Linked DNA regions of Collimonas fungivorans Ter331. The protein of the gene in region 1 binds, or shares a complex with, the protein of each later gene. Links are inferred from orthologs where the notes say so. Each region holds a gene or a part of one and is shown in the gene's direction. Other genes may lie near its edges.

The links.
Region 2: the proteins of tldD (region 1) and pmbA are in contact, whole or in part, in a solved structure (PDB 5NJ9), measured with the Escherichia coli proteins. The link is inferred for Collimonas fungivorans Ter331 from one-to-one orthologs.

Annotation. Positions count from the first base shown.
Region 1 is NC_015856.1:3,793,430-3,808,105, reverse strand. What follows is about bases 9,259-12,209. They hold tldD (metalloprotease TldD), read left to right. Parts: upstream 9,259-9,979; coding sequence 9,980-11,440; downstream 11,441-12,209. Other genes in these bases: CFU_RS16765 (cupin-like domain-containing protein), read left to right, coding at 11,992-12,209; CFU_RS16770 (GNAT family N-acetyltransferase), read left to right, coding at 11,460-11,915; CFU_RS16780 (carbon-nitrogen hydrolase family protein), read left to right, coding at 9,259-9,866. In the rest of the region: tkt (transketolase), read left to right, coding at 1-102; CFU_RS16800 (GNAT family N-acetyltransferase), read left to right, coding at 99-674; gap (type I glyceraldehyde-3-phosphate dehydrogenase), read left to right, coding at 711-1,724; glnE (bifunctional [glutamate--ammonia ligase]-adenylyl-L-tyrosine phosphorylase/[glutamate--ammonia-ligase] adenylyltransferase), read right to left, coding at 1,808-4,561; CFU_RS16785 (YhdP family protein), read left to right, coding at 4,792-8,997; more of CFU_RS16780, read left to right, coding at 9,036-9,258; more of CFU_RS16765, read left to right, coding at 12,210-13,017; CFU_RS16760 (cupin domain-containing protein), read left to right, coding at 13,062-13,433; CFU_RS16755 (Ada metal-binding domain-containing protein), read right to left, coding at 13,437-13,715; bifunctional DNA-binding transcriptional regulator/O6-methylguanine-DNA methyltransferase Ada, read right to left, coding at 13,723-14,676. UniProt on the Escherichia coli protein: Metalloprotease involved in CcdA degradation. Suppresses the inhibitory activity of the carbon storage regulator (CsrA).
Region 2 is NC_015856.1:3,485,378-3,500,000, reverse strand. Bases 4,872-7,769 are described here. They hold pmbA (metalloprotease PmbA), read left to right. Parts: upstream 4,872-5,587; coding sequence 5,588-6,952; downstream 6,953-7,769. Other genes in these bases: CFU_RS15240 (sugar ABC transporter ATP-binding protein), read left to right, coding at 7,379-7,769; CFU_RS24570 (hypothetical protein), read left to right, coding at 7,070-7,291; yjgA (ribosome biogenesis factor YjgA), read right to left, coding at 4,909-5,511; mog (molybdopterin adenylyltransferase), read right to left, coding at 4,872-4,922. In the rest of the region: CFU_RS15280 (heavy metal translocating P-type ATPase), read right to left, coding at 1-1,313; CFU_RS15275 (amino acid synthesis family protein), read left to right, coding at 1,514-2,119; CFU_RS15270 (heavy-metal-associated domain-containing protein), read left to right, coding at 2,233-2,430; CFU_RS15265 (alpha/beta hydrolase), read right to left, coding at 2,559-3,227; CFU_RS15260 (MBL fold metallo-hydrolase), read right to left, coding at 3,273-4,238; more of mog, read right to left, coding at 4,305-4,871; more of CFU_RS15240, read left to right, coding at 7,770-8,926; CFU_RS15235 (ABC transporter permease subunit), read left to right, coding at 8,991-9,977; CFU_RS15230 (ABC transporter substrate-binding protein), read left to right, coding at 10,110-10,997; CFU_RS15225 (LacI family DNA-binding transcriptional regulator), read left to right, coding at 11,080-12,069; xylB (xylulokinase), read left to right, coding at 12,108-13,580; tal (transaldolase), read left to right, coding at 13,645-14,607; CFU_RS15210 (hypothetical protein), read right to left, coding at 14,604-14,623.

The DNA of each region.
Region 1 (14,676 bases):
ATCGACACCTTCGGCGAATCGGCTCCTGCCCCTGTGCTGTTCAAGCACTTCGGCTTCACTGTTGAAAACGTCGTGGCCAAGACCAAGCTGGTACTGGCATGAATCTGAGAGCTGCGAGAGCTATCGGCAAGATGGACATCACCAACGTCGTCGGTGATGTTGTCATCCGCCGCGCCACCGTCGCCGATGCGGGGGTGATTGCGGCGGTGCGTATCGATAGCTGGCGCACCACTTACCGCGGCATCATTCCGGACGATTACCTGGACGGCATGAAGGTCGAAGACAGTAAGGCTATCTGGAGCCGCATCCTGGCGGCGACATCGAATGCCGCCAATGTTTTCGTGGCTGAGGTCGACGGCGAGGTGCTGGGTTTTGCTGCCGGCATGACGCTGGCAGAGGCCAAGCTCGGCTTCGATTCCGAGCTGACCGCGATCTATCTGGAGCCGTCGGTGCAGCGGGCCGGCATCGGCCGCAAGCTGGTGGCGCACGTGGCCGCCGCCCTGGCCAGCGCCGGCGCCAACAACATGCTGGTATGGGTGCTGGCGGACAATCGCCCGGCGCGGCAGTTTTACGAGATGCTCGGCGCCGAGCTGCTGGCCGAGCAGCCGTTCAGCTGGGATGGTCTGGATTTGCAGGAAGCCGGCTACGGCTGGCGTACTATCAGGGTCAATTGAATTTTTTTTGATATGTTAATACCTTAGGAGAAAACCATGACTATTCGCGTCGCCATCAATGGCTATGGCCGCATCGGCCGCAACATCCTTCGCGCCCATTACGAAGGCGGCAAAAAGCATGACATCGAGATCGTCGCCATCAACGACCTCGGCGACTCAAAAACCAATGCCCACCTGACCCAGTACGATACCGCCCACGGCAAGTTCCCAGGCACCGTGACGGTGGACGGCGATTTCATCGTGGTCAACGGCGACCGCATCAAGGTATTGGCGCAGCGTAACCCGGCCGAACTGCCATGGGGCGAGCTGGGCGTGGACGTCGTGCTGGAATGCACCGGCTTCTTCACCACCAAGGAAAAGGCCAGCGCCCATATCAAGGGCGGCGCCAAGAAAGTCATCATCTCCGCACCGGGCGGCAAGGATGTCGACGCCACTGTCGTGTTCGGCGTCAACCACGGCGTGCTGAAAGCCAGCGACACCGTGATCTCCAACGCGTCCTGCACCACCAACTGCCTGGCGCCGCTGGTCAAGCCGCTGAACGACAAGATCGGCGTGCTGAACGGCCTGATGACCACTGTCCATTCCTACACCAACGACCAGGTGCTGACCGACGTCTATCACGAAGATCTGCGCCGCGCCCGTTCCGCCACCATGAGCATGATTCCGGCCAAGACCGGTGCTGCCGCTGCGGTCGGCCTGGTGCTGCCTGAGCTGAACGGCAAGCTGGACGGTTTTGCGATCCGCGTGCCGACCATCAACGTCTCGCTGGTCGACTTGTCGTTCGTCGCCGCGCGCGACACGACTGTCGATGAAGTCAATGCGATCATGAAAGATGCATCGGAAAACGGCGCCTTGAAGGGCTTGCTGACTTACAACGTCGAACCCCTGGTGTCGGTCGATTTCAACCACAACCCGGCTTCTTCCAACTTCGATTCCACGCTGACCAAGGTGTCCGGTCGCCTGGTCAAGGTGTCGAGCTGGTACGACAATGAGTGGGGTTTCTCGAACCGTATGCTGGACACCACGGTGGCACTGGTTAACGCCAAATAAAACCGGGTTTGCATAAATAAAACGCCCCGCTCATGCATTGAGCGGGGCGTTTTGCGTAGGGTGGGCACAAAGGCGTGCCCACCCTACGTTGCTGTGGTCGTAAAAACTTCGGACCACAATTGTTTTACCACCGAGATTTCGGACGCTATGCGGCTCGCCGCCACGCGCGCCCGTTCTTCTCCCTGCAAGCGGCCCTGATGCTGCAGTTTGCGGAAAGTGCGGTAGGCGTCGGCTACTGCGTTGGCCAGGCTGCCGTCAATCAGTCCGAGTTCCCCGCACAGTTTCAGCAAGGCGATGTTGCCGATGTCGGCGGTCAGCTGCGGGTAGGCGGCAGCGTGACGCAAGATCAGGAATTGCACCAGGAATTCGATGTCGATCATGCCGCCGGCGTCGTGCTTGAGGTCGAAACGGTCGCTGCGGTTGGGATGGGCGTCGCGCATTTTCTGGCGCATCTCCAGCACTTCGCTTTGCAGCTTGGCGGCATCGCGCTGCTGGCGCAGCACTTCCACGCGCAAGGTTTCGAAGCGTTCGCCGATGGCGGCGTCGCCGGCGCAGTAGCGGGCTCGGGTCAGGGCCTGGTGCTCCCACAGCCAGGCCGATTCTCGCTGGTATTTCTCGAACTTGCCGAACGACGACACCAGCAGGCCGCTGGCGCCGTCGGGGCGCAGCGCGATGTCGATGTCGAACAGGATGCCGGCCGGCGTATGGCTGGTCATCCAGGTGATGAAGCGTTGCGCCAGCTTGGCGTAGAGGGCAGGGCCGTCCTGGTCTTCATCCTCGTACAGGAACACCACGTCCAGGTCGGAGACGTAACCGAGCTCCTTGCCGCCCAGCTTGCCGTAGGCGATCACGGTGAACAGCGGCGTTTCGCGATGGCGGCCCGGCATCATGTTCCAGATCGCCTGCACGGTGGCGGCCACCAGAATGTCGGCCAGGATGGAAAGATGGTCGGCCAGCGCCTCGACGCTGAGCACCCCCTCCAGGTCTTGCGCCAGCAGGCGGAATTGCTGTGCATGGTGCATTTCGCGCAGGATATCCATCTGCCGTTCGGTGTCGCCCGGCGCGGTATCGAGCTGGCGCTTGCATTCCTGGGCGAACACCGGCCAGTCCGGCGCCGCGTTCAGGCTGCGCGGATCGAGCAGCTCGTCCAGCAGGATCGGATGCTGGGTCAGGTACTTCGCGGCCCAGTCGCTGGCGCTGATCATGCGGATCACGCGGTGCAGGGTGGCCGGATATTCGGTCAGCAGCGCCAGGTAGGCGGCGCGGCGCACGATCGCCTCCAGGAAATCCAGCAGGCGGTTGAGGGTGGGCAGGTGGCGCTCGGGCTCCGGAATGGCTGCCACCACCGGCAGCGCCGCATTGACCAGCGCCAGCAGGCGCGCGCGGCTGGCCGCCGGCAGGTTCTGCACGCGCGTCGATTGCCAGGTGGTGACCAGGCGCTGCGCCGCCGCCGAGGCGTCGGAGAAGCCGCAGTGGGTCAGCACCAGCGCAATCGTTTCACGGCTGTCGGTTTCGCTCAGCGTGTGCAGCGGATTATCACAGTCGTCCCAGTCTTGCTGGCTGGGGCGGCTGTGTCGCTTGTCCTTGAAGATATCGTCGAACTGGGCGTCGACCAGCGCCCGGTGCTGGTCGAGTTCCAGCATCAGTGACGGCACATCGGGAAAACCCATGGTCTGGGCGACGATCAGGCAGTCGGCGTCATTGGTCGGGAAGGTATGGGTTTGCGCATCGTCCAGGTATTGCAGCCGGTGCTCCAGGTTGCGCAGGAAATCGTAGGCTGCCAGCAGCTTGTCGACGACTTCGGCGTCCAGCAGGTTTTTGACGGCCAGGGTGCGCAGCGTGGCGCGGGTCGAGCGGTCGCGCAAATCGCAGTCGCGGCCGCCGCGGATCAGCTGGAACACCTGCGCCAGGAATTCGATTTCGCGGATGCCGCCGCGCCCCAGCTTGACGTTGTTGCTGCGTTCCGGATGCAACGCTTCCAGGCGTTTTACTTCGGTGCGGATCTGCGCGTGCATGGAACGCATGGCGTCGATCGAGCCGTAATCCAGGTAACGCCGGAACACGAACGGACGGCTGATGTTGGCCAGGACAGCGATGTCCTCCGGCCGCCCGGTCAGCGCGCGCGCCTTGCACCAGGCATAGCGTTCCCATTCCCGGCCCTGGGTCACCAGGTAGGTCTCGACCATGTTGAAGCTGGCCACCAGCGGCCCCGAGGCGCCGTTCGGCCGCAGCGCCATGTCGACCCGGAAGGTGAAGCCGTCTTCGGTGATCTCGGACAAGGCGCCGATCAGTTTCTTGCCGAGGCGGGTAAAGAACTCATGGTTCGACAGCGCGCGCTGGCCGTCGCCGGCCTGGGTATCGCCATCTTCGGCGTAGGTGAAGATCAGGTCGATATCGGAAGAAACGTTGAGTTCGCAGCCGCCCAGTTTGCCCATGCCCAGCACCAGCAACTCTTGCGGTTGCCCCGATTCTTCGCCCAGCGGCATGCCGTGCAGCGCCACCAGGTCGGCAGTCAGCGCCGCCAGGTGGGTTTGCACCGCGAATTCGGCGAAGGCGGTGACGGCGCTGACCACTTCATCCAGGTCGGCCACGCCGCGCAGGTCGCGTTCGATCAGGGTGCACACCAGCAGGTTGCGCAGGCGGCGCATGGCGCGCGGTAACGGCATGCCGGAATCTGTTTCTTTTTGTAATAAATGCCTGAGCAGCGGCGCGTCGACGGTTAATCTTGTCAACGGTCTGGCCAACTCTGCGACCTGGCCGGCGCGTCCGGCTTCGGCATTCACCCAGCGCGAGAAATAACGCGAGGCGGCGGTGCTGCTTAATAGAGATGGATTCACAGAGACGGATTCAAAGAATTAAAGGGTAAATGGCGCAGGATTCAAGGAAAATGGCAGGGTTTTCCAGGGCCTTTTCGTTTTTTCAGCTATGTGCGGGCCGATCCATGCGAACATATGGCTTGGCGGCTTGTCGAACAGTTTGCTATTTTGAAACACTCAGATATAGCCGATTTATTTTACTTCCTATCCCCGCCCTGTCTCACAATGATTAATTTTACCCATTCTGATTGATGTTGGAAGAACAAGCAAAAATCCCGTCGCCGGCCAGCAAGCTTGCCATCTGCTGGCGCGCCGGGATTGCCACTTACAAACACGTTAACCTGGTTACCCATCATCTGCTGGGCGCTTTGCTGACATTGCTGGTCGTGGCGTATTTCCTGTTTTGCGGACTGTTCCTGGGTTTGCGTTATGTAGTGTTGCCGAACGTCGGCTACTACAAGGCTGAAGTTGAGCATATCGTCAGCAAAACAGTGGGCAATCCGATTTCGATCGGCGCGATCCAGGCATCCTGGCATGGCTTGCAGCCGCACCTGGTGCTGGACAACGTAGTGGTGCACGATAAAGGAGGTCAGCCCGCCCTGACCTTGCCGCAGGTGGCGGCCACCATTTCCTGGCGCTCCGCGCTGGTGGGCGCCGTCCGGCTGGCTTCGCTGGAGATCAATAAACCCGATTTGCAGGTCGAGCGCGATGCCCAGGGCAATCTGTTCGTGGCCGGCATCCTGGTCAATTCCAAGCAGGAAAACGATGGCGCCGGCGCCGAATGGCTGCTGGCCCAGCGCAAGATCGTGATCCGCGACGGTCAGCTGCGCTGGCGCGACGACTTGCGCAAGGCGCCGGAACTGGTCCTGACCAATATCGACCTGGTGCTGCAAAACCGCTGGCGCCGCCATCAATTGTCGGTGCGGGCGACGCCGCCGGCGTCATTCGCCGCGCCGCTGGATGTGCGGGCGAATTTTGTCCATCCGGTATTTACCCACAAGACCGCCGATGTCAAGCGCTGGACCGGCACCCTCTACGCCAACCTGCACGACGCCGACCTGACCGTGTGGAAGCCTTACTTCGACTATCCGGTCGAAATCAGCCAGGGCAAGGGCGCGGTCCAAGCCTGGCTGGACCTGGACCACGCCAAGATGAGCAACTTTACCGCCGATCTTGAACTGGACGGCCTGGCCATGCGGCTGCGGCCCGACCTGCAGCCCTTGGCCCTGGAGAATATCAGCGGACGGGTTTCCGCCCATGAGGAACTGGGGCCGGCGCCGCAAGACGGCGTGCCGTCCTTCGGCGCCAACGGCCACACGGTAACGCTCACCGATTTTTCACTGAAGACCGCCGACGGCCTGAGCCTGCCGCGCACTACCATCAGCGAATCGTATGTGCCGGCGCAAGGCAAGCAAGCGGAAAAATACAGCTTGCAGGCCAGGCAGCTGGATTTGCAGACGCTGGCGAGTTTTGCTCAGCGCCTGCCCCTGAGCGCTGCACAGATCAAGATGATTGACGATTTTGCGCCGCGCGGCCAGTTGCGCGATTTTGCCGCGCAATGGCAGGGCGCTTATCCGGCGATCGCATCGTACAGCGCAAAAGGCCAGTTCGAAGGTTTGACCGTCAAGGCCCAAGCGCCCCGTGCGGCGCAGCCCAAGACTGCCAGCCAGCCGGCGCAAGCCGCGGTGCCGGGGATTCCCGGGGTCGATAACCTGAGCGGCAGCGTCAACGCCAACCAGGAGGGCGGCAGCGTCAACCTGAAATCGGAAAAAACCCAGCTGGAGCTGCCCGGCTTCTTCGACGCGCCGCTGCTGCCTTTCGACAAGCTCGACATGCAGGCGCGCTGGAATTTCCAGCAAAAGAATGTGCTGCTGCAGATCGACAGCATGAATTTCGTCCAGGATGGCCTGGCCGGGTCTTTGTCGGGCACGCACCTGTTGCCGCTGCAAGATCGCCACGATCGCCGCGACGGCGCGCTGGGGGTGATCGACATGACCGGCAACATCAGCGAATTCGACCTGAAAAAAATCGGCAACTACCTGCCGCTGCATACCCCCGAGCATTTGCGCAACTGGCTGGTCGGCGCGCTCAAGGAAGGCAAGGCAAAAGACGTAACGATCAGGCTCAAGGGCGACCTGGCCGATTTCCCGTTCCGCACCGACACCGCGAACGCTAAACCGAAAGGCGAATTCAGCATTGCCGGCAAAATAGAAAACGGCACCCTTGAATACGATCCCGCGCATGTTGGCCAGGACGGCAAGCAGCCTCTGTGGCCGTTGCTGGAAAAGATAGAGGGCACGTTCGCGGTGGACCGCACGCGCCTGCAGATCAAGGCCGCCAGCGCGCAAACCTCGGAGGTGGCGGTGAGCGACGTGACGGCGACCGTACCGGACCTGTCGTCGCACGACGAGATGCTGCTGATCGACGGCAGCGCTGCCGGCGCCTTGCAGAATTTCGTGCAGTTCACCAAAGACAGTCCGGTGCTGCACTGGATCGACAGCTTCACCAGCGAATCGCAAGCCAAGGGCAACGCCAAGCTGCAGCTGAACCTGCAGTTGCCGCTGGCCCATCTGATCGACGCCAAGGTCACCGGCGTGCTGCAATTCCAGAACAATGACGTGGTCCTGCAAAAGATCATTCCGCCTATCGCCAACGCCACCGGCCAGCTGGAATTCAACGAAAAAGGCTTCAACCTGAACGGCATCAAGGGCAGCCTGCTGGGCGGGCCGGTGCAAGCCAGCGGCGGCACCCAGGCTGACCGCCAGACCCTGATCAAGATCGAAGGCAACGCCGGCGCCGACGGCCTGCGCGCCATATATCCCGCCGCGGCGATGCAAAAGCTGCTGTCGCACGCCAGCGGCAGCAGCCGTTACACCGCCACCGTGGCGATCCGCGACCATCATCCGGAGCTGGTGGTCGAATCCAGCTTGCAAGGCATAGGCCTGGATTTCCCTGAACCCTTGCGCAAGAGCGCCAGCGAAGCCATGCCGTTCAAATTCGAGTGGCTCGGCGTCGCTTCCGACGATGCGGCAATGGCGCGCGATGAACTCAAGCTGGCGCTGGGATCGGCCATCGTTGCGCGTTACCAGCGGCAGAAGCCGCTCGGCAAGAACGCCGTCGAGAATGGCAAGCCGGCCGACTGGAAAATCCTGCGCGGCGGCATCGGCATCAATTCGCCTCTGCCGGAACCGGATAGCGGGGTGGCGATCAACATGAACGCCAAGACCTTGAACGTCGACGCCTGGAACAACCTGGCCGGCGCCTTGAACGAGGACGGCGCCGTCAAGACGGGCGAGGAAACGCCCCTGACCGGCCTGGCGCAGTATGCCGAACCGAACCTGGTGTCGGTCAGGGCCGGCCAGCTGATCCTGCTGGGCAAGACGCTGGACAACGTGGTGCTGGGCGCGACCCATCAGAAAAACGCCTGGCAGGTCAACATCGACTCCAGGCAGGCTTCGGGTTTTGTGACCTGGAACGCTTCACCCTCGGGCCGCGGCCTCGGCAAGGTGACCGCGCGCCTGTCTTCGCTGATCATTCCTCAGGGCGGCGAGACGGATGTCGGTGACGTGCTGGAAGGCAAGGGCGGCTCCACCCAGATTCCCGGGCTGGACATCGTCGCCGAAGATTTCCAGCTGCTCGGCAAGAAGCTCGGACGGCTTGAACTGAGCGCCAACAATGTACGCGCCAATGTCGGCAACGAATGGCGCATCCATAAACTGTCGATCAAGAATCCCGATGCGGAATTGAAGGCCGACGGCAAATGGACCTCCGTCAACGGCGACAACACCACCAGCCTGACCTACGCCATGGACATCGCCGATGCCGGCAAGCTGCTGGACCGTTTCGGTTTTGCGCACGTGCTGCGCGCCGCCAAGGGACGGATGGACGGCGAAGTCAGCTGGAAGGGTTTGCCGTTCACCATGGATATCCCATCCTTGTCCGGCCAGATCAACCTGGACATGGCGGCTGGCCAGTTCCTGAAAGTCGACCCGGGCGCCGCCAAGCTGCTCGGCGTGCTCAGCCTGCAATCGCTGCCGCGCCGCCTGACGCTGGATTTCCGCGACATCTTTTCTGAAGGTTTTGCTTTCGACAGCGTCGTCGGCACCGCTTCCATCACCCAAGGCAAGGCGCATACCGACAATTTCAAGATGCGCGGCGTCAGCGCCACGGTGCTGATGGACGGCGTGGCCGACATCGCGCGCGAGACCCAGGACCTGCACGTGGCGGTGCTGCCAGAGATTAATGCCGGCACCGCCTCGGTGGTGGCGCTGGCGATCAATCCGGTGATCGGCATCGGCACCTTCCTGGCGCAGCTGTTCCTGCGCGACCCGCTGATGCGGGCCTTCACCTTTGAATATAATATTACCGGCGGCTGGACCGATCCGGTCGTGACCAAACTCGATCACAAGACCGAAACGCCGACGGCGAGCACGCCTGACTTGTCATCCGGCCGGTAATTTTTCCTTAGCTTTGTTCCCGCACAGGAGTCCGCACCATGAGCCAAATACCCAGCTCAGCCAGTTCAGCCAGTTTCAACGTCGCCGCGATCCAGATGGTGTCGACGCCGGTGCTGGAAGAAAATTTCAACACCGCGCGGCGCCTGGTGGCCGAAGCCGCCGCGCAGGGCGCGCAGCTGGTGCTGTTGCCCGAGTACTGGCCGATCATGGGCATGCAGGATACCGACAAGCTGACCTGCGCCGAAATCCTGGGCGAAGGGCCGATCCAGACTTTCATGGCGCAGCTGGCGCGAGAGCATGGCATCTGGCTGATCGGCGGCACCTTGCCAATGATCGCCGACGAGGTCGGCAAGGTGCTCAACACCACTCTGGTGTTCGACCCCGACGGCCGCCAGGTCAGCCGCTACGACAAGATCCACCTGTTCAGCTTCAGCAAGGGCGAGGAATCCTACGATGAAGCGCGCACCATCGTCTACGGCAAGGACACCGGCAGTTTCCAAGCGCCGTTCGGCAAGGTCGGCTTGTCGGTCTGCTATGACTTGCGTTTCCCTGAGCTGTACCGGGCGCTGGGCGATTGCAGCCTGATCGTGGTGCCGGCGGCGTTTACCTACACCACCGGCAAGGCCCACTGGGAAATCCTGCTGCGCGCCCGCGCCGTCGAAAACCAGTGTTATGTGCTGGCGGCGGCGCAAGGCGGCAAACACCCCAACGGCCGCCGCACCTGGGGCCACAGCATGCTGATCGACCCCTGGGGTGAAATTAAATCGGTGCTGGCGGAGGGCGAGGGCCTTGTCTGCGGCAGCATCGACCCCCATTTCCTTAAGGGAGTGCGGGACAGTTTGCCGGCGTTGCTGCATCGCAAGTTGTAGCAATCGTTGGCAATACGAATTTACTATTAGATATTACTATTTTCAGCGCCAGGACCAGCCCGGCCCCGGATGCTCTACAATCCGTACTACACCACAGTAAAACCGGAATACCAATGAAACCATTTGAACCAAACCTGGGCACTTTAGCCATCGCGCGCGATATCCTGCTGACGCCTTTCGGCCTGGACGAATCGAGCTTGCTGAAAGCGCTGGGGACCATGTTCACGCACAAGGTCGACTACGCTGATCTCTACTTCCAGTTCACCAAGAGCGAAGGCTGGAGCCTGGAAGAAGGCATCGTCAAGACCGGCAGTTTCTCCATCGACCAGGGAGTCGGCGTGCGCGCCATTTCCGGCGACAAGACCGCGTTTTCGTATTCCGATGAAATTTCCGAGCGCGCCCTGCACGATGCTGCGGTAGCTACCCGCACCATCGCCCGCCAGGGCGCCGGCAAGATCAAGATCGCCGCCGGCATGCAGCAAAGCGGCGGCCGCTCGCTCTATCTGCCAAACGACCCGCTGGTGTCGCTGGACGCCACCGAAAAGGTCAAGCTGCTGGAACGGGTAGAGCGCTTGGCGCGCGCCAAGGATCCGCGCGTGGTGCAAGTGATGGCCGGCCTGGCCGCAGAATACGATGTGGTGCTGGTGGCGCGCAGCGACGGTGTGATCGCCGCCGATATCCGGCCGCTGGTGCGCCTGTCGGTGACAGTTATCGTCGAACAGAACGGCCGCCGTGAAACCGGCAGCAGCGGCGGCGGCGGACGCTACAGCTACAGTTATTTCAGCGACGCCCTGCTGGAGCAGTACGCGGCCGATGCAGTCGCTTCGGCGCTGGTCAACCTGGACGCGCGGCCGGCTCCGGCCGGTCCGATGACCGTGGTGCTCGGACCTGGCTGGCCTGGCATCCTGCTGCACGAAGCGATCGGCCACGGCCTGGAAGGCGATTTCAACCGCAAGGGTTCCAGCACGTTCTCCGGCCGCATCGGCGAACGGGTGGCGGCCAAGGGCGTCACCGTGGTGGATGACGGCACCATCGCCGACCGCCGCGGTTCTCTGAACATCGACGACGAAGGCAATCCTAGCCAGTGCACCACCCTGATTGAAGACGGCATCCTGAAAGGCTACATCCAGGACACCATGAACGCGCGCCTGATGAAGATGCCGGTGACCGGCAATGCCCGCCGCGAATCGTTCGCCCACCTGCCGATGCCGCGCATGACCAACACCTACATGCTGGCCGGCGACAAGGATCCGGCGGAAATCCTGGCGTCGGTGAAGAATGGTTTGTACGCAGTCAATTTCGGCGGCGGCCAGGTCGATATCACCAACGGCAAGTTCGTGTTTTCGGCGAGCGAAGCCTACATGATCGAAAACGGCAAGGTCACCTATCCGGTCAAGGGCGCAACCCTGATCGGCAACGGTCCGGACGTGCTGAACCGGGTTTCCATGATCGGCAACGACATGAAGCTCGATCCCGGCGTCGGCGTCTGCGGCAAGGAAGGCCAGAGCGTGCCGGTCGGCGTCGGCCAGCCTACCTTGCGCATCGACGGCGTGACTGTCGGCGGCACCGCTTAAGGTGATGGCAGAAGCAACGATGATGGAGTGGCATTGGTTGCCATTCCAGGAGTTGAGCACTGTGCAGCTGTATGCGGCGATGCAGTTGCGGCAGCGTGTATTCGTGCTGGAACAGACCTGCGTATTCCAGGATGCCGACGGTATCGATCTGCATTCCTGGCACGGCCTGGGTTATCTGCCGAACGGCGAGCTGGGCGCCTATGCGCGCATCGTGCCGCCGGGGCAAGCGTTCCACTTGCCGTCGATCGGGCGGGTAGTGACCGCGCCCGAGCTGCGCGGCAAAAGCGCCGGTTACGAACTGATGCAGCAGGCCATGGCGCAAACCGCCAGGCTGTTTCCAGGGCATGACGTCAAGATCGGCGCGCAAGCGCACTTGCAGCGGTTTTATAGTCGCTTTGGCTTCCAGCCTGTCGGCGAGCTGTACGACGAAGATGGTATTTCACACATTCATATGATCGCACCGGCCGCACCATAACGCATTCTGGATCATCAGCTCAAATCGAGTTATCCTCCTCAGGCAAATTGATAGCCGTCTTTTACCAGGAAGCCGAATGAGCCAGAACTTGCAAGCGATTGCCGAACGATACGATGTGGACGACCGCATCTTCAAGGAGGAGATCGCCACCCAATACCAGCCGGTGGTCCTGCGCGGTTATGTGAAAGACTGGCCGGCAGTGCGGTTGGCCAAGACTTCTACCGAAGCGATTTGCGGCTACCTGAGGAAACTGGATAGCGGCAGCGACGTCGATGCGATCATGACGCCGCCGCAAGCCAAGGGACGCATCTTCTACGATGAAGCCATGAACGGCTTCAACTACCTGCGCAACCGGTTGCCGGTTTCCGTCATCCTCGAACAATTGCTGCGCTACCGGCAGTTTGCCAATCCGCCGGCTGTCGCGGCCCAGAGCGCGCTGATCTCCAGCTGCCTGCCGGGATTCCTGGATGAGAACAGATTGTCGGTGCTTGGCCCGGAAGTCATCCCTCGGATTTGGATAGGCAACGCCGTCACCACTCCCGCGCATTTTGACGATGCCCATAACATCGCCTGCGTGGTCAGCGGCAAGCGCCGTTTTACCCTGTTCCCGCCGGAGCAGATCGGCAATCTTTATATCGGCCCTTTGGATTTCGCGCCCACCGGTGCGCCGATCAGCATGGTGGCGCTGAATGAGCCGGATTTCGAAAAATATCCCAGGTTCAGGGATGCCCTGAAAGCGGCCCGGTCGGCGGAACTGGAGCCGGGCGACGCGCTCTACATACCGCCGCTGTGGTGGCACCATGTCGAGTCGCTGCAGGCTTGCAATATCCTGGTCAATTACTGGTGGGGCGGCGCGGTCGGCACGGCCGATTCGATCCACTCCGGTTCCGACAGCCTGATGCTGGCCCTGGTCAATCTGAAGAAGCGGGCGCCGGCGTATCGCCAGGCCTGGGCCGCCATCTTCAATCACTATGTCTTTGACGACAATGCAGACCTGGCTGCGCACATTCCCGCACACCGGCATGGCGTGCTGGGCGACATGTCGACGGAACAGGAACAGCAAGTGCGGAATTACCTGGCCACCAAACTGAAAGGCCCATGATGGGCCTCCAGCAATTAATGGAAACAGCAACCGATAGGAAAATCATGTCTAACGTCAGCTCACCGCAACAGATAGCAGCTTCACTGACAGAACACTGGTCGCCGCGCGTGGTCGCCGAGGTCGACGACTCTTACGTCAAGGTCGCCAAGGTAAAAGGTTCGCTGGCCTGGCACAGCCATGACAACGAAGACGAACTGTTCCTGATCCTGAAAGGCCATCTGCGCATCGAGATGGAAGACCGCACGGTAGAGTTGGGCGAAGGAGAAATGTTCGTGGTGCCGAAAGGCGTGCGGCATAACCCGGTAGCAGAACAAGAGTGTCACATCATGCTGATCGAACGCAAGACGACGCTGCATACCGGCGATGTCGTCAGTGAAAAAACGCGTTCGCTGGACGAGCAGTTGCGCCCACTGTAAAAATTACCGGCTTGCAGCCGCCTGGTCCTGCTGCATTTTCCAGCGTGCGTAATCTTGCGGCAGGCAGACTGCACAAGGGCGGTAGCCGGCGGCTCGTGCATCAGTCTGGTTGAGAAAGAACACCCGGTTCTTCACATAACCGCCGCGTGCAATCGCCTGTAACGCCGCGCGGCAATCCAGGCGGCCGTATATGCGGCTGCGGCGGTGGCCGCCCAATGCGCCCGGACGGTCGCTGTCATAGCTGTTGCCGTCGGCGCCGACGAGCCGCCACGCTTTACTCACTTTCGTTTCATTTTATTTGTTCGCGTTCCAGCAATGCGTGCTTGCGTTCCACCCCCCAGCGATAACCGGAGGCGCTGCCGTCGCTGCGGATCACGCGATGGCAGGGAATCGCTACCGCCAGGCTGTTGGCGGCGCAAGCCTGGGCCACGGCGCGCACCGCCTTGGGCGAACCGATGCGGGCCGCGATTTCGGCATAGCTGGTGGTGCTGCCGGCAGGTATGTCGCGCAACGCCTGCCAGACGCGCTGCTGGAAAGCTGTGCCGCGCACATCCAGCGGCAGGTCGAGGCCGAGGGCCGGCGCTTCGATGAAGCCCACCACTTGTGCCACCAGCTGTTCGAAATCATGGTCGGCGCCGATCAGGTGGGCGCGCGGGAATTTATCCTGCAAGTCGTGCGCCAGCGCATTCGGATCGTCGCCCAGGAAGATGGCGCAGACGCCGCGTTCGCTGCGCGCCACCAGGATCGCCCCCAGCGAGCATTCGCCGATGGCAAAACGGATATCGGTGTTGGCGCCGCCGGCGCGATAGTCGGTTGGCGTCATGCCCAGCACCTTGCCCGAGGCTTCATAGAAGCGGCTGTTGGAATTGAAGCCGGCGTCGTAGATTGCCTCGGTGACGGAATGGCTGCGCCTGAGATGGTCGCGTATTTTTTTTGCGCGGTGGGCGTTAGCATAGGCCTTGGGCGTCAGCCCGGTGACGGCCTTGAACACGCGGTGGAAATGAAACAGGCTGAGGCCGGCGTCGGCCGCCAGCGCCTCCAGGCTCGGCAGTTCTTCCGCGCTTTCGATGCGGCGGCAGGCGGCCGCTACCAGTTCGGCATGCTGGGCCGCCACCGAGGTCTGGTCGGCGCCGCGTTTGCTAGGCCGGTAGCCGGCTGCTTCGGCCGCCGCCGGCGTATCGAAAAACTCGACGTTTTCCGGACGCGGCAGGCGTGTCGGGCTGCTCGGGCGGCAATACACGCC
Region 2 (14,623 bases), 300 kb from region 1 along the record:
GCGTTGAGCAAGGCCTGCTGCCAGTCGCCGTTGGCCAGGCCCCAGCCCAGCAGGGTGAGGGCGGCGATCAGCAGCACCACCGGCACGAAGATCGCGCTGACCTGGTCGACCAGGCGCTGGATCGGCGCTTTGGCGGCCTGCGCATGTTCCACCATGCGGATGATGCGAGCCAGCGTGGTTTCGGCGCCGATCGCGGTGGTGGTTACCAGCAGCAGGCCCGAGCCGTTGATGGCGCCGGCGGTCACCTGGTCGTGCGCCTGTTTTTCTACCGGCAGGCTTTCGCCGGTCAGCAGGGATTCGTCGACCTGGCTGTGTCCTTCCAGCACCACGCCGTCAGCGGCGATGCGTTCGCCGGCGCGCACTACCACCACATCGCCGAGCTGCAAGGCGCTGATGGCGATTTCGCGGTCAATACCGTCGCGCCGCACCGTGGCGCGTTCCGGGCGCAGCGCATTCAAGGCGCGGATGGCGTCGGCGGTCTGGCGCTTGGCGCGGGTTTCCAGCCATTTGCCGAGCAGCACCAGCGTGATGACCGCTGCCGATGCTTCAAAATATAGATGCGCCATGGCGCCATGTCCGGCGGCCAGCAACAGGTATAGCGACAAGCCGTAAGCAGCGCTGGTGCCGAGCGCCACCAGCAAATCCATGTTGCCGCTGCCGGCCTTCAGCGCGCGCCAGCCGGCGCGATAGAAGCGGGCGCCGAGCCAGAACTGCACCGGCGTCGCCAGGACCAGCTGCCCCCAGCCGGGCAAGGCCCAGTCCAGTCCGAACGGCATCGCCAGCATCGGCAGCACCAGCGGCAGGGTAAACAACGCGGCAGCGGCGACCGGCCACCAGCTTGGCCATGCGCTCTTGGCAGCCGCCGCTTCTTGCGTGGATTTAGGCAGCGAGGCTTCATAGCCGGCCGCCTTGACTGCGGCGATCAGCTTGTCGACCGGCACCACGCCCGCGGTGCCCAGGGTAGCTTTTTCGCTGGCCAGGTTGACCGCCACGGTCTGCACGCCGGCCACTTTGAGCAAGGCCTTCTCGACCCGGCTGACGCAGGAAGCACAGCTCATGCCTTCGATATCCAGCGTGACTTCCTGCTGCCTGACCTGGTAGCCGGCTTTTTCCACGGCGGCGACCAGGGGCGCGATGGTGGTGGCGCCATCGGCCTGCACGGTCGCCAGCTCAGTCGCCAGGTTGACGCTGACTTCGCGCACGCCGCTTACCTTGCGCAAGGCCTTTTCGACATGGGATACGCACGATGCGCAGCTCATGCCGTCTATCGGAAGCTGGAATTCGGTCGCCTGGACTGCGCTGGTGCTGCTCATGATGGGCTCGGCTTGAAGAGTGGTGATGGCTGTATGATTCACCTTCCCATCATGGGAAGGTCAAGCACAATTTTAACAGCCTGTCTTTTGCACTGCCAAAAGCTCTACCGCATATACGCAATGCGCTATACGGCAAGGGGCAGCGGCAAGTTAGGATGCCTGTCCAAGGAATTTTCCTCATTAACTTGCCAAAAGACATCATGACCAAACCAGCCAATTTCGAGAATTACCATATCCGCAAGTGGTACACCCAGATCGACGACACCTTGGCCAATGAAAGCGGCGTGCTGGCCGACGGCAGCCTGCTGCGCAAGATCGTGATCGCCGCGGCTATCCACAACCCCTACGCCGGCCGTTTCAGCGACAGCCTGGACCTGATCCTGGCCAATTCGCCGGCGCTGGGCCATGAGTTCGGCCGCCGCATTGTCGCCGCGCTGGGGCAGGACCAGGTGGAAAGCTACGGCAAGGCTTGCATCGTCGGCATCGGCGGCGAATACGAACACGGCAACGCCTTCCTGACGCCAGCCATGGTGATGCCGATCCGCGAAGCCATCGGCGGCGGCAAGGCCTGGATTCCGTCGTCCGGCAAGCGCGGTGTACCGGGCACTGAGCTCGATATCCCGCTGGCGCACAAGAATGCCTTGTATGTGCCTTCGCATTACGACACCGTCACCACCCAGTTCTTCGATGCGCCGAACGCAGATGAAGTCGTGGTGGCGTTCGCCGTGGCGACCCGCGGCCGCCTGCATGCGCGCCTGGGCGGTCTGAAAGCCAGTGAAATCGAAGGCAAGAACGGTTTGAACTAAACGGCTTGCGGCGGCCGGCAGTGGATCCCGGTTATTTATTGTTGGTTGGTGCTTGACCTTGCCATGATAGGAAGGTTTATAGTTGAATCAGGTAACCAACGGAGCAAACGGAAATGATCGAATTCAATGTGCAGGACATGACCTGCGGCCACTGCGCCGGCCGCATTACCAAAGCCATCAACGGCGTGGATGCCGGCGCCAAGGTGGAGATCAGGATAGAAGGGCGCACGGTCTCGGTTGAGAGCACTGCGACTGCAGGTGAACTGGCCGAAGCGATCAGGGATGCCGGTTATACACCGCAGACAGCGTAGGGTGGGCACGTTTTTGTGCCCACGCGTGACCGAGATAACCGGAGTGCAAACCCGCGCAGCACGGAAATAGGTATGTAGCTAGAGTCAATTCACGCGTGGGCACAAGGTGCCCACCCTACCGAGGCATGTCAGGCCAGCACGCGGCGCAGCCAGTTGCCGATATCCGCGACTTCTTCCGCGCACACCGAATGCGGCATCATGTATTCATGCCATTCAACCTGGTAACCCAGCTGCTTGAGCAAGTCGCGTGATTTTTCGGCGCGGTCGATCAGCACCACCGGATCGCCGCGGCCATGCGCCTGGAAGATCGGCGTGTGCTGGTTGGCGGCATGGCGTTCCGCTTCAGTCTTGTCGCTCAGCGGCAGGTAGCCGGACAGGCACATCAGGCCGGCCAGTTTCTGCGGATAACGCAAACCGGTTTGCAGCGCCATCGCGCAGCCTTGCGAGAAACCGGCGATCACGATTTTGTCGGCAGCGATGCCGAGCGCGATCTGCTGGGCGATCAGCGCTTCGATTTCGGTTTGCGATTTGCGCAGGCCGGCTTCGTCTTCGCGCCGGATCAGGTCGGTGGTGAGGATGTCGTACCAGGCCGGCATCACGTAGCCGTTGTTGATGGTCACCGGGATCGCCGGCGCGCTCGGGAACACGAAGCGGATGCCGGGGCAGCCGCCCAGGTCCAGCTCTTTCACGATAGGGACAAAGTCGGAGCCGTCGGCGCCGAGGCCGTGCATCCAGATGACGGCTGCTGTCGGCGTTTCGGAGGTAGAGATTTCCAGGGTTTCGAGGGTGCTTGACATGGGATGGTCCGGATAGAAAGATGGATGGAAATTTTGAGAATGGCGTCAGATTACCATCAGGTCTTTGCCGACGATGATTTCGCCGCTGAACTGCCGACGCGCCTCGGCCGACCACATGTCGTCGCTGATCGCCGGATCGCCGCCCGGCACGAAGTGGCTCAGCACCAGCGTCTTGACGCCGGCGCGCGCCGCCACCTTGCCGACCTGGGCAGTGCTGGTATGGCTCTTGACCAGGTGGTCGAGCAGGGTAGGCGCGTTGTCGACGGTCTTCATCAGCTTCTCCAGCGCCGGCAGGTACATCACTTCATGCACCAGTACGTCGGCGCCCTTGGCCAGCTGGATCAGGTTCTCGTTGTAGGCGGTATCGCCAGAGAAAACCACCGAGCGGTCCCTGGTGTCGAAGCGATAGGCGAAGGTGGGCTTGAGCGTGTAGTGGTCGACCAGGGCGGCGGTCACCTTTACCTGGTCGTTTTCCATGACCACGCGCGGGCCGTCGAATTCGTGGGTGTTGATCAAGGGGCGTAATGGCGGCCGGCCTTCTTCCTGCATGCGGGTGGCGATGTCGATGGCGTTCATGTGGACAAAATCGTCCATCATCTGGCGCATTCCCGGCGGCCCGTACAGATGCACGGGAGTCGCCAGCCCGGTGGCCCAGGCCAGGAACACCAGGTTGCCGAGGTCGGCGTTGTGGTCGGAGTGCTGGTGGGTCAGGAAAATGTCGCGTATCTGCGGCAGCCTGACGCCCGCTTTGGTCAGCTGCAAGGCAACGCCGTTGCCGCAGTCGACGACATACGGCTGGCCGTCCACCAGCAGCACATTGGCCGGCGCCGCACGCAATGCGGACGGCGTCGGTCCGCCCTTGGTGCCGAGCAGGATCAGTTGCGTGCCCTTGCCGGCGGCAACCGTCTGCGCTTGCGCTGCGGGCGGCCAGGGCAACGCGGCAGCACTGCCCGCGGCCAGCGCGAGCCGCATGAAGTCACGCCGCGAGGCACGGGAGCGAGGTTTATTCATTGTCTGTTTTTCCCTTCAGGAGCAGTTGCTAAGCATCCTGTTCGAGGACGATGTGGCGCAGCGCGCTTAAGCTGGCTTGATCGCCGATTTCGGCCGGAACGCCTTGCATACCGCTTCATTGGTTTCGATGTAGGGACCGCCGATCAGGTCGATGCAATAGGGCACGGCGGCGAAGATGCCGGACACCTTCTGTTTGCCGTCGGCGTCTTTCAAGCCTTCCAGGGTTTCCTTGATGGCCTTCGGCTGGCCTGGCAGGTTCAGGATCAGGGCCGCGTGGCCGGCGCTTTCGCGGATCACCGCGACTTGCCGCGACAGGATTGCGGTCGGCACGAACTGCAGGCTGATCTGCCGCATCTGTTCGCCGAAGCCTGGCATTTCCTTGGTCGCCACCGCCAGCGTCGCTTCCGGCGTCACGTCGCGCCGCGCCGGGCCGGTGCCGCCGGTGGTCAGCACCAGGTCGCAATGCTGCTGGTCCACCAGCTCGACCAGGGTTTGTTCGATCAGCGTGCGCTCGTCGGCGATCAGGCGGGTTTCGACTTGCCATGGGGTGCTCAGCGCAGCCGCCAGCCAGTCTTGCAGGGCAGGGATGCCCTGGTCTTGGTAGACGCCGGTGCTGGCGCGGTCCGAAATCGACACCAGGCCGATTTTCAGGTTCGCGGCCGGCGCCGGATTAATTGTGCTCATCTTGCTCGTCGTCGTCTTCGGCGTCGATGTCGTCGTCCTGGTTGCCCGACGATTTTTGCAGCTCTTTCAGCAGCTGGAAAATTTCGCGATAGGCTTTCGGCGGTTTGTTCTCGGCCTGTTCCTTGCGCGCGTTGCGGATCATGGTGCGCACATGCTGCACATCCAGTTCCGGATGCTGCGCCAGCAGTTCGGTCAGCGCGCTGTCATTCTTCAGCAGGCGGTCGCGATGGCGTTCCAGCGCGTGCATGGCGGCGGTGTCGGCTTTGGAGAGGCCTCTCCAGCTGTCCAGGGTTTTCTGGATTTCGGCGATTTCGTGCGGCTCCAGCGTACGCATCTTCTTGCCTACATACTGGGTCTGGCGGCGGCGTCCTTCGTGGTCCTTGATCTGCTGGCATTCGAGGATGGCGTCGCGCACATCTTCCGGCATCGGCACGCGCTTGACGCGGTCGCGCGACTCGGCGATCAGCTCTTCGCCGAGCTTCTGCAGCGCAGTCATCTCGCGCTTGAGCTGGGACTTGGAGGGACGGTCGTATTCTTGTTCGAACTCGCTGGACTGAAAGCCGCAGGAGCCCCGATTGGGATTTGGCATGATGTTAAGGGTACTTCCATACTGTAAACGACTGCTATGATAACCGTTTTATACCTTATTCAAAGAAAACCGACCCATGAGCGACTCCGTATTTATCCATAGTCAAGAGCAATTGCAACAGTTGGCGCAGGATGTCTTGCGTTATGCGCGGGAAAAAGGCGCTTCCGGCGCCGCCGTCGAAATCAGCGAAGGCAGCGGTTTGTCGGTGGGCGTGCGCAAGGGCAGCGTCGAGACGATCGAGCAAAACAAGGACAAGGGCATGGGCGTCACCGTCTACCTGGGCGAGGAGAGGCATACCCGGCGCGGCAATGCCAGCACTTCCGACTTTTCGGCCAAAGCCCTGCAGGATACGGTCGAAGCGGCCTATAACATCGCCCGTTTCACGGCTGAAGACGATTGCGCCGGCCTGCCGGATGTTGATACTTTGGAAATGAATCCGCTGGATTTGAAGCTGTGCTCGCCGTGGCTGATTTCGGCGGAAGAAGCTGTCGAATTGGCAAAACGTTGCGAAGCGGCAGCATTTGCCGTCGACAAGCGCATCACCAACAGCGAAGGCGCCGGCGTCTACGCCCAGCAATCGCATTTCGTCAGCGCCAATTCGCGCGGTTTCATGGGCGGCTATCCGTTTTCGCGCCATACCATTTCGGTGGCGCCTATCGCCGGCAAAGGCGGCAACATGCAGCGCGACGACTGGTATTCGTCGATGCGCGATGCGAAGCAGCTGGCCAAGCCGGAAGCGATCGGTCGTTACGCTGCAGGGCGCGCGCTGGCGCGGCTGAACGCGCGCCAGCTGGATACCCGCAAATGCCCGGTGCTGTTCGAGGCGCCGCTGGCGGCCGGCCTGCTGGGGGCGTTCGTGCAGGCAGTGTCGGGCGGCGCGCTGTACCGCAAGTCGACCTTCTTGCTGGATACCCTGGGCAAATCGGTGTTTGCGCCGCATATCCAGATCGTGGAAGACCCGCATGTCATCGGCGCGGTCGGTTCCGCCCCTTTCGACGAGGAGGGCGTCAAGACCCAGCGCCGCGACGTGGTCAAGGATGGCGTGGTGCAGGGCTATTTCCTGTCGACCTACTCGGCGCGCAAGCTGGGCATGAAGACCACCGGCAATTCCGGCGGCTCGCATAACCTGAGCATTACCTCCTCGCTGACCAAATCCTCGGACAACTTCAAGGCGATGCTGAAAAAGCTCGATACCGGCCTGCTGGTGACCGAGCTGATGGGGCAGGGCGTCAACTACGTCACCGGCGATTATTCGCGCGGCGCTTCCGGCTACTGGGTGGAGAAGGGCGTGATCCAGTATCCGGTGGAGGAAATCACGATTGCCGGCAACATGAAAGACATGCTGGCGCAGATCGTCGCCATCGGCGCCGATACGCTGATCCGCGGCACCAAGCAGACCGGCTCGGTATTGATCGAGAGCATGACCGTGGCAGGCAACTGACCGCAGGTATCCCGCCGCCTGCATGGGCGGTTTTAACCGGTATCCGACACCTCCTTCGTGGAGGTGTTTTTTTGTCCTCATCGCTTGTATTGTCTGGATATCAAAAAAAGCAAGCGCTTGCGCAAGCGCTTGCTTTCCACTAATATTGATCGCAAATCAGGTCGCAAATCGTATTTCGGCGCGGCCCAGGTAAAGATAAAAGACGCAAGGAGACAAATGAAAATCCCGCATCCCGGCAAGGCGCCAGGCCTTTGCTTCGCACTGGAATCAAGATTTGATATTGAGCGATCGCTCACGCCAAGAATGTTGGTGGCAGCGGCTCTTCCTTGGTTTTCCTGAAAAAATTCTTATCCGGTCACACAAGTTGCTCATCGATTCGATAAGTTTTTAAAAAACTGATCGATCAGTCAAAACAAGGGGTTATCCATGAAACCTGAAGCAGGCGCCACGCCAATCCTCGAGATGCGCGGCATCTCCAAGACCTTCAGCGGCTTGCGGGTGCTGAAAGAGGTCGACCTGACCGTGTATGCCGGCGAAGTCCATGCCTTGATGGGCGAGAACGGCGCCGGCAAGTCGACCCTGATGAAAGTGCTGTCGGGCGCCCACCAGGCCGATGCCGGCGGCGAGATCCGCATCGACGGCCGGCGCGTGGCCAGCTACGGTCCGGGCGCCGCCAAGGAACACGGCGTGGCGGTGATCTACCAGGAACTGAGCCTGTGCCCCAACCTGAGCGTGGCCGAGAACATCTACCTGGGGCGCGAGCTGAAACGCGGCTGGAGCGTCGACCGCAGGGCGATGGAGGCGGGCTGTGTCGATGTCTTGAAACGCCTGGGCGCTGAATTCACGCCGCAGACCAAGATCAGCACCCTGTCGATCGCCGAACGCCAGCTGGTGGAGATTGCACGCGCGATCCATGCCCACGCGCGGATCCTGGTGATGGACGAACCGACGACGCCGCTGTCTTCGCGCGAGACTGACCGTTTGTTCGCATTGATCCGGCAGCTGCGCCAGGAAGGGCTGGCGATCGTCTACATCAGCCATCGCATGGCGGAAATCTACGAACTGTCGGACAAGGTCTCGGTATTGCGCGACGGCAAGCACGTCGGTATGCTGGCGCGCGCAGAGTTGTCGGCCGAAGCGCTGGTGAAAATGATGGTGGGGCGCGACCTTTCCGGCTTCTACAAGAAGGAACATGCGCCTTACGATCCTGGCAATGTGGTCATGCGGGTGCGCGACATGGCTGACGGCAAACGGGTGCGCGGCTGCAGCTTCGACCTGCATGCGGGCGAGGTGCTGGGCATCGCCGGCCTGGTCGGCGCCGGCCGTACCGAGCTGGCGCGCCTGATCTTTGGCGCCGATCCGCGCATTTCCGGCACGCTGGAAGTGGCCGGCAAGGCGGTCGCGGCGCTGCGCGGTCCGGTCGACGCGATCCGCGCCGGCGTGGTGTACCTGACCGAGGACCGCAAGTCGCAAGGCCTGTTCCTGGACATGAGCGTGCGCGACAACATCAACGTTTGCGCCTGCGTGCCGGACGCCAGCTACGGCGGCGTGCTGGACCGCAGCCGCGGCGCGCAACGCGCCAGCGCCGCCATCAAGTCGCTGGCGATCCGGGTCGCTTCTCCCAACATCAATGTCGGCGCGCTGTCCGGCGGCAACCAGCAGAAGGTATTGCTGGCGCGCCTGCTGGAAATCAAGCCGCATGTGCTGATCCTGGATGAGCCGACGCGCGGGGTCGACATCGGCGCCAAGTCGGAGATTTACCGCATCATCAACGAACTGGCCCAGGCCGGCATCGGCGTGGTGGTGATTTCCAGTGAACTGCCGGAAATCGTCGGCACTTCGGACCGGGTGCTGGTGATGCGCGAAGGCGAGCTGGTGGCGGAGCTGGGCGGGCATTCCGGACGCGAAATCACCCAGGAAAACATTATCGAACTGGCGACCGGCGCGCAGCAGGTCCAGCCGCAGGCTGCTTGATCGGCAGGCGGTTTGAGCACGTTAGGCGGTAATCATGAATCAGAACAGCAAGGAGACAAATATCATGGAAGCAAGTAGCAAGATCACGGCCGAGACCATCGGCAAGCGCGAGCAGCTGCGCGGTTTGTTGCGCACGGTCGGCATGCTGCCGGTGCTGCTGTTGCTGGTGCTGGGTTTCGCCCTGATGAGCGAAAACTTCTTCACGGTGCAGAATCTGTCGATCATCACCCAGCAGGCGTCGGTGAATATCGTGCTGGCGGCCGGCATGACCTTCGTCATCCTGACCGCCGGCATCGACCTTTCGGTCGGCGCGATCCTGGCGGCGTCGGCAGTGGTGGCGATGCTGGCGTCGCTGTCGCCGCAGTTCGGCATGCTGGGGATCGCCGCCGGCATCGGCTTCGGCCTGCTGCTGGGGCTGGCCAACGGCGTCCTGATTGCCTTCATGCGCTTGCCGCCGTTTATCGTCACGCTCGGCGCGCTGACCGCGATGCGTGGCCTGGCGCGCCTGCTGGCGGATGACAAGACCGTGTTCAACGCCGAACTGCCGTTCGCCTTCATCGGCAACGATTCGGTGCTGGGCGTGCCCTGGCTGGTGATCATCGCCTTGCTGGTGGTGGCGGTTTCCTGGTTCATCCTGCGTCGCACGGTGATCGGCGTGCAGATCTACGCAGTCGGCGGTAATCATGAGGCGGCGCGCCTGTCGGGCATCAAGGTGTGGAAGGTGCTGCTGTTCGTCTACGCGGTATCGGGCCTGCTGGCCGGCCTGGGCGCAGTGATGACGGCGTCGCGCCTGTCCGCGGCCAACGGCCTGCAGCTGGGGCAGTCTTACGAACTGGATGCGATTGCGGCGGTGATCCTGGGCGGCACCAGCTTTACCGGCGGCGTCGGCTCCATCGGCGGCACCCTGGTCGGCGCGCTGATCATCGCGGTGCTGACCAACGGCCTGGTGCTGCTGGGCGTGTCCGACATCTGGCAATACATCATCAAGGGCATCGTGATCATCGGTGCGGTGGCGCTGGATCGCTACCGGCAATCGGGCGCGCGTACTTAACCTATTTATAGACCGCCGGGTGCAGCAAGCTGGTCGTTGCGCCCGGATTTCCATATGACCGGCAACAGGAGATCAAGCATGATGAAAAAATTCGCTATGGCCGCAATACTTCCGCTGACGCTGGCCTTGACCATGTCGGGCGTGGTGCAGGCGCGTGAACTGAAAGCGGTGGGCATCACCGTCGGTTCGCTCGGCAATCCTTATTTCGTGACGCTGGCCAACGGCGCCAAGGCAAAAGCCCAGCAGATCAATCCCAACGTCAAGGTCACCGCGGTATCGGCCGACTACGACCTGAGCAAGCAGTTTACGCAGATCGACAATTTCATTTCAGCCGGGGTCGACCTGATCCTGCTGAACGCTACCGATCCGGTCGCCATCGAACCGGCCATCAAGAAAGCGCAGAAGGCGGGGATCGTGGTGGTGGCGGTGGATGTCGGCGCCAAGGGCGTCGATGCTACGGTGCAGACCGACAATGAGCTAGCCGGCAAGCTGGCTTGCAAATACCTGGTCGACAAGCTGGGCGGCAAGGGCAACGTGATTATCCAGAACGGACCGCAAGTGACTGCCGTCACCGACCGAGTCAAAGGCTGCAAAGCCGTGTTCGCCGCCGCGCCCGGCATCAAGGTGCTATCCGACGACCAGGACGGCAAGGGTTCGCGCGAAGGCGGCCTGAACGCCATGCAAGGCTATCTGACGCGCTTCCCGAAAATCGACGGCCTGTTCACCATCAACGATCCGCAGGCGATCGGCAGCGATCTCGCCGCCAAGCAGCTCAAGCGCAGCGGCATCATCATCACCTCGGTCGACGGCGCACCGGATATCGAAGCGGCGCTGAAGGCCGGCACCTCGATCCAGGCCTCGTCCAGCCAGGACCCATGGGCCCAGGCGCAGGATGCGGTGGCCATCGGTTATGACATCCTGAACGGCAAACGTCCCGCCAAGCCGGTCGTTTTGCTGGCGCCGGTGCTGATTACTCATGATAATGTGGCTACTTATAAAGGCTGGTCCAGCCAACGCTGATGTGGACCAGGCGGCTGCCGGAGTCATGTTGTCGGCAGCCGCCGTTCTAGAGCACAAAAAATAGGGGACACAATTGGCTACGATGGATGATGTCGCAAGAATCGCGAAGGTCTCGACTTCGACGGTCTCGCATGTCTTGAACGGCACCCGCAAGGTGAGCCCGGCTACCGTGCGTGCGGTGGAAGCGGCGATCCAGGCGCTCGGCTACATCCCCAACACCCTGGCGCGCTCGCTGGCGCGCTCGACATCGAACACCATAGGCGTGGCGATTTCCGCGCTCTCCAACCATTATTTCAGTGAAACCGTGCACGCCATCGAAACCGAATGCGCCAAGCACGGCATCATGATGCTGTATGTCGATACCCGCGACGATCCGGACCAGGAGCTGCGCGCGGTCAAGGCGCTGCACCACCGCCGGGTCGACGGCATCCTGCTGGCGCCGTCCGCCGATCCGCAGCACCTGGCGCTGGAATACCTGCGCGCCAACGACATCCCGGCGGTGCTGGTGGACCGCCTGGTGGCCCAGGGTTTCGACCAGGTCGGGGTGGAAAACAAAAAATCCTCGCAGGACCTGGTAAGCCACCTGATCGAACACGGACACAAGCGAATCGCGCTGATTTCCGGCAGCCCCGGCCTGACTACCACCGATGAGCGGATTGAAGGCTACCGCGCCGCGCTGGACGCCGCCGGCCTGCGCTTCGACCCGGCGTTGCTGGTCAGCGGCGAATCGAGCAGCGAACCGGCGCGGCTGGCGACCCGTCGGCTGCTGACGCTGGCAGCGCCGCCGACCGCCATCATGGCGGCCAACAACCTGATGACCATCGGCGCCATGCATGCCTTGCGCGACGCCAAGGTCGATGTGCCGGAGCAGATTGCGCTGGTCGGTTTCGACGATTTCGACTGGGCCGATTTTTTCATTCCGCGCCTGACCGTGATGGCGCAGCCGGTCAAGGAACTGGGCACGCGCGCGGTCAAGCTGCTGATGAAGCGGATCGAGGCGCCGGACGGCAAGAAGCAGACGGTGCGGCTGGCGCCCACGCTGCGTGTGCGTAATTCCTGCGGCTGTCTTTGAACCATTTTTATTAGAAACGGATATCTATGAGTAGTCCCATATCACTCGGGATAGATCTCGGCACGTCGGAACTGAAAGCGGTCTTGCTGGATGAGAGCGGCACCGTGCTGGCGCATACAGGGGTGCGCCTGGCCATCTCGCGGCCGCAGGCCGGCTGGTCTGAACAGGATCCGGAAGACTGGTGGCAAGCCTGCCTGGCGGGCCTGCATCAATTGCGGCAGCAGCAGCCGGACGCCTACGCCAGGGTGTGCTGCATAGGCTTGTCGGGGCAGATGCATGGAGCCGTACTGCTGGACCAGAACGACCGGGTGCTGCGCCCGGCGATCCTGTGGGACGATTCGCGCGCGCTGGCGCAAGCGCAATGGCTGGAGCGCGAGCACCCCGATTTCGCCGGTATCACCGGCAGCCTGCCGATGGCCGGCCTGACCGCGCCCAAGCTGCTATGGCTGCGCGAACATGAGCCGCAATTGTTCAACCGGATTTCCTGCGTGCTGTCGCCCAAGGACTACCTGCGTCTGCGGCTGACCGGCGAGCGCATCAGCGATGTCTCCGACGCCGCCGGCACGCTGTGGCTGGATGTGCGCCGGCGCGACTGGTTCGAACCCATGCTGCAAGCCACCGGACTTGAACGGCATCAAATGCCGCGCCTGGTGGAAGGCTCCGCGGCTGCGGCCGACCTGTGCGCTGCCGCCGCGTCGCAGCTGGCGCTGCAGTCGACGGTGCTGGTGGCCGGCGGCGGCGGCGACAATCCGGTATCGGCGGTCGGCATCGGCGCGATCGAGGCTGGCCAGGCGTTTGTCACGCTGGGCACCAGCGCCGCCGTGGTCGCCATTACCGACCATGTGGCCGGCAACCCGGCCAGCGCGGTGCACAGCTTCTGCCACGCGCTGCCGCAGCGCTGGTACACCATGGGTGCGATGCTGGCCGGCGCCAGTTGCCTGCGCTGGGTCACCCAGCTGCTGGGGCAGGTCAATGAGCAGGCCCTGCTGCAGCTGGCGCAGGAGCAGGTGCCGCTGGGCCAGCCGGTGCCTGCGGCGACGCCCTTGTTCCTGCCTTACCTGGCCGGCGAGCGCACTCCGCACAACGATCCGCTGCTGCGCGGCGGTTTCATGAATCTTGCTTATGAGACGACGCCGGCGATGCTTGGTTACGCGGTGCTGGAAGGCGTCGGTTTCGGCCTGCTCGATGCGATGGCCGCGGTACAGTCGGCGGGCGCCGAGGTAAGCACATGCTCGCTGGTCGGCGGCGGCGCCCGCAGCAATTATTGGGCGCAACTGCTGGCGAACATCCTCGACCGCGAAATCTGCACCTTGTCCGGCAGCGAACTCAGCGCCTGCATCGGCGCCGCCAAGCTGGGTTTCCTGGCGTATGGGCGCGGCCGCGATCTGCCAGGGCTCGGCATGCCGGTCAAGGCGCGCTTCGTGCCGGCCGCCGGGCAGCAGGAGATGCTGCAAGAGCGTTACCGGAAATTCCGCGACCTGTTCGCAGCAGCGCACGCTTTACATGGCTGAACCTACGGCTGAACTTTAACCAAACTTTGCATTCCTATTGCATTCCCTATACACAAGGACAGACATGAATCAGCTGGACCAGCTCAAGCAATACACGACGGTAGTAGCCGACACAGGCAATTTCAAGCAGCTGGCGCAATTCAAGCCGCGCGACGCCACCACCAATCCGTCGCTGATCCTGAAGGCGGTGCAGCAGGCAGACTATGCGCCGCTGCTGGTCGAGACGGTCGCCGCCCATGCCGATAGTCCATTGGACCAGATCGTCGACCAGGTGCTGGTGCGTTTCGGCCTGGAGATCCTGCAAGTGGTGCCGGGCCGGGTTTCTACCGAAGTCGACGCCAGGCTCAGTTTCGATACCGCCGCCACCGTGGCCCGGGCGCGCCGCATCATGGCCTTGTACGAAGCCGCCGGCATCGGCCGCGAGCGGGTGCTGATCAAGATTGCATCGACCTGGGAAGGCATCCAGGCCGCGGCCATCCTGGAAAAGGATGGCATACGCTGCAACCTGACCCTGCTGTTTGCGTTCTGCCAGGCGGTCGCCTGCGGCGCCGCCAAGGTGCGCCTGATCTCGCCGTTCGTCGGCCGCATCTACGACTGGTACAAGAAATCCGCCGGCAGCGCCTGGGACGAATCGGCGAATACGCTTGCCAACGATCCCGGCGTGAAATCGGTGGCGCAGATTTATAGTTATTACAAACGCTTCGGGATAGCTACCGAGGTGATGGGGGCAAGTTTCCGCAACGTCGGCCAGATCGCCGCGCTGGCAGGCTGCGACCTGCTTACCATCAGCCCTGAGCTGCTGGCGCAGCTGCAGGCCAGCGACGCTCCCCTGGCGCGTGCACTGGACAAGGACGCCGCCGCTGCCGACCTGCAGCAAGTCAGCTACGACGAAGCCAGCTTCCGCTATGCGCTCAATGACGACGCCATGGCTACCGAAAAACTGGCGGAAGGGATACGCGGTTTTGCCGCCGATGCCTTCAAGCTCGACCACATCATCGAAGGCTTGCTGGCATCGATCCGCGCTTAAGCGGCGGCCGGCAATT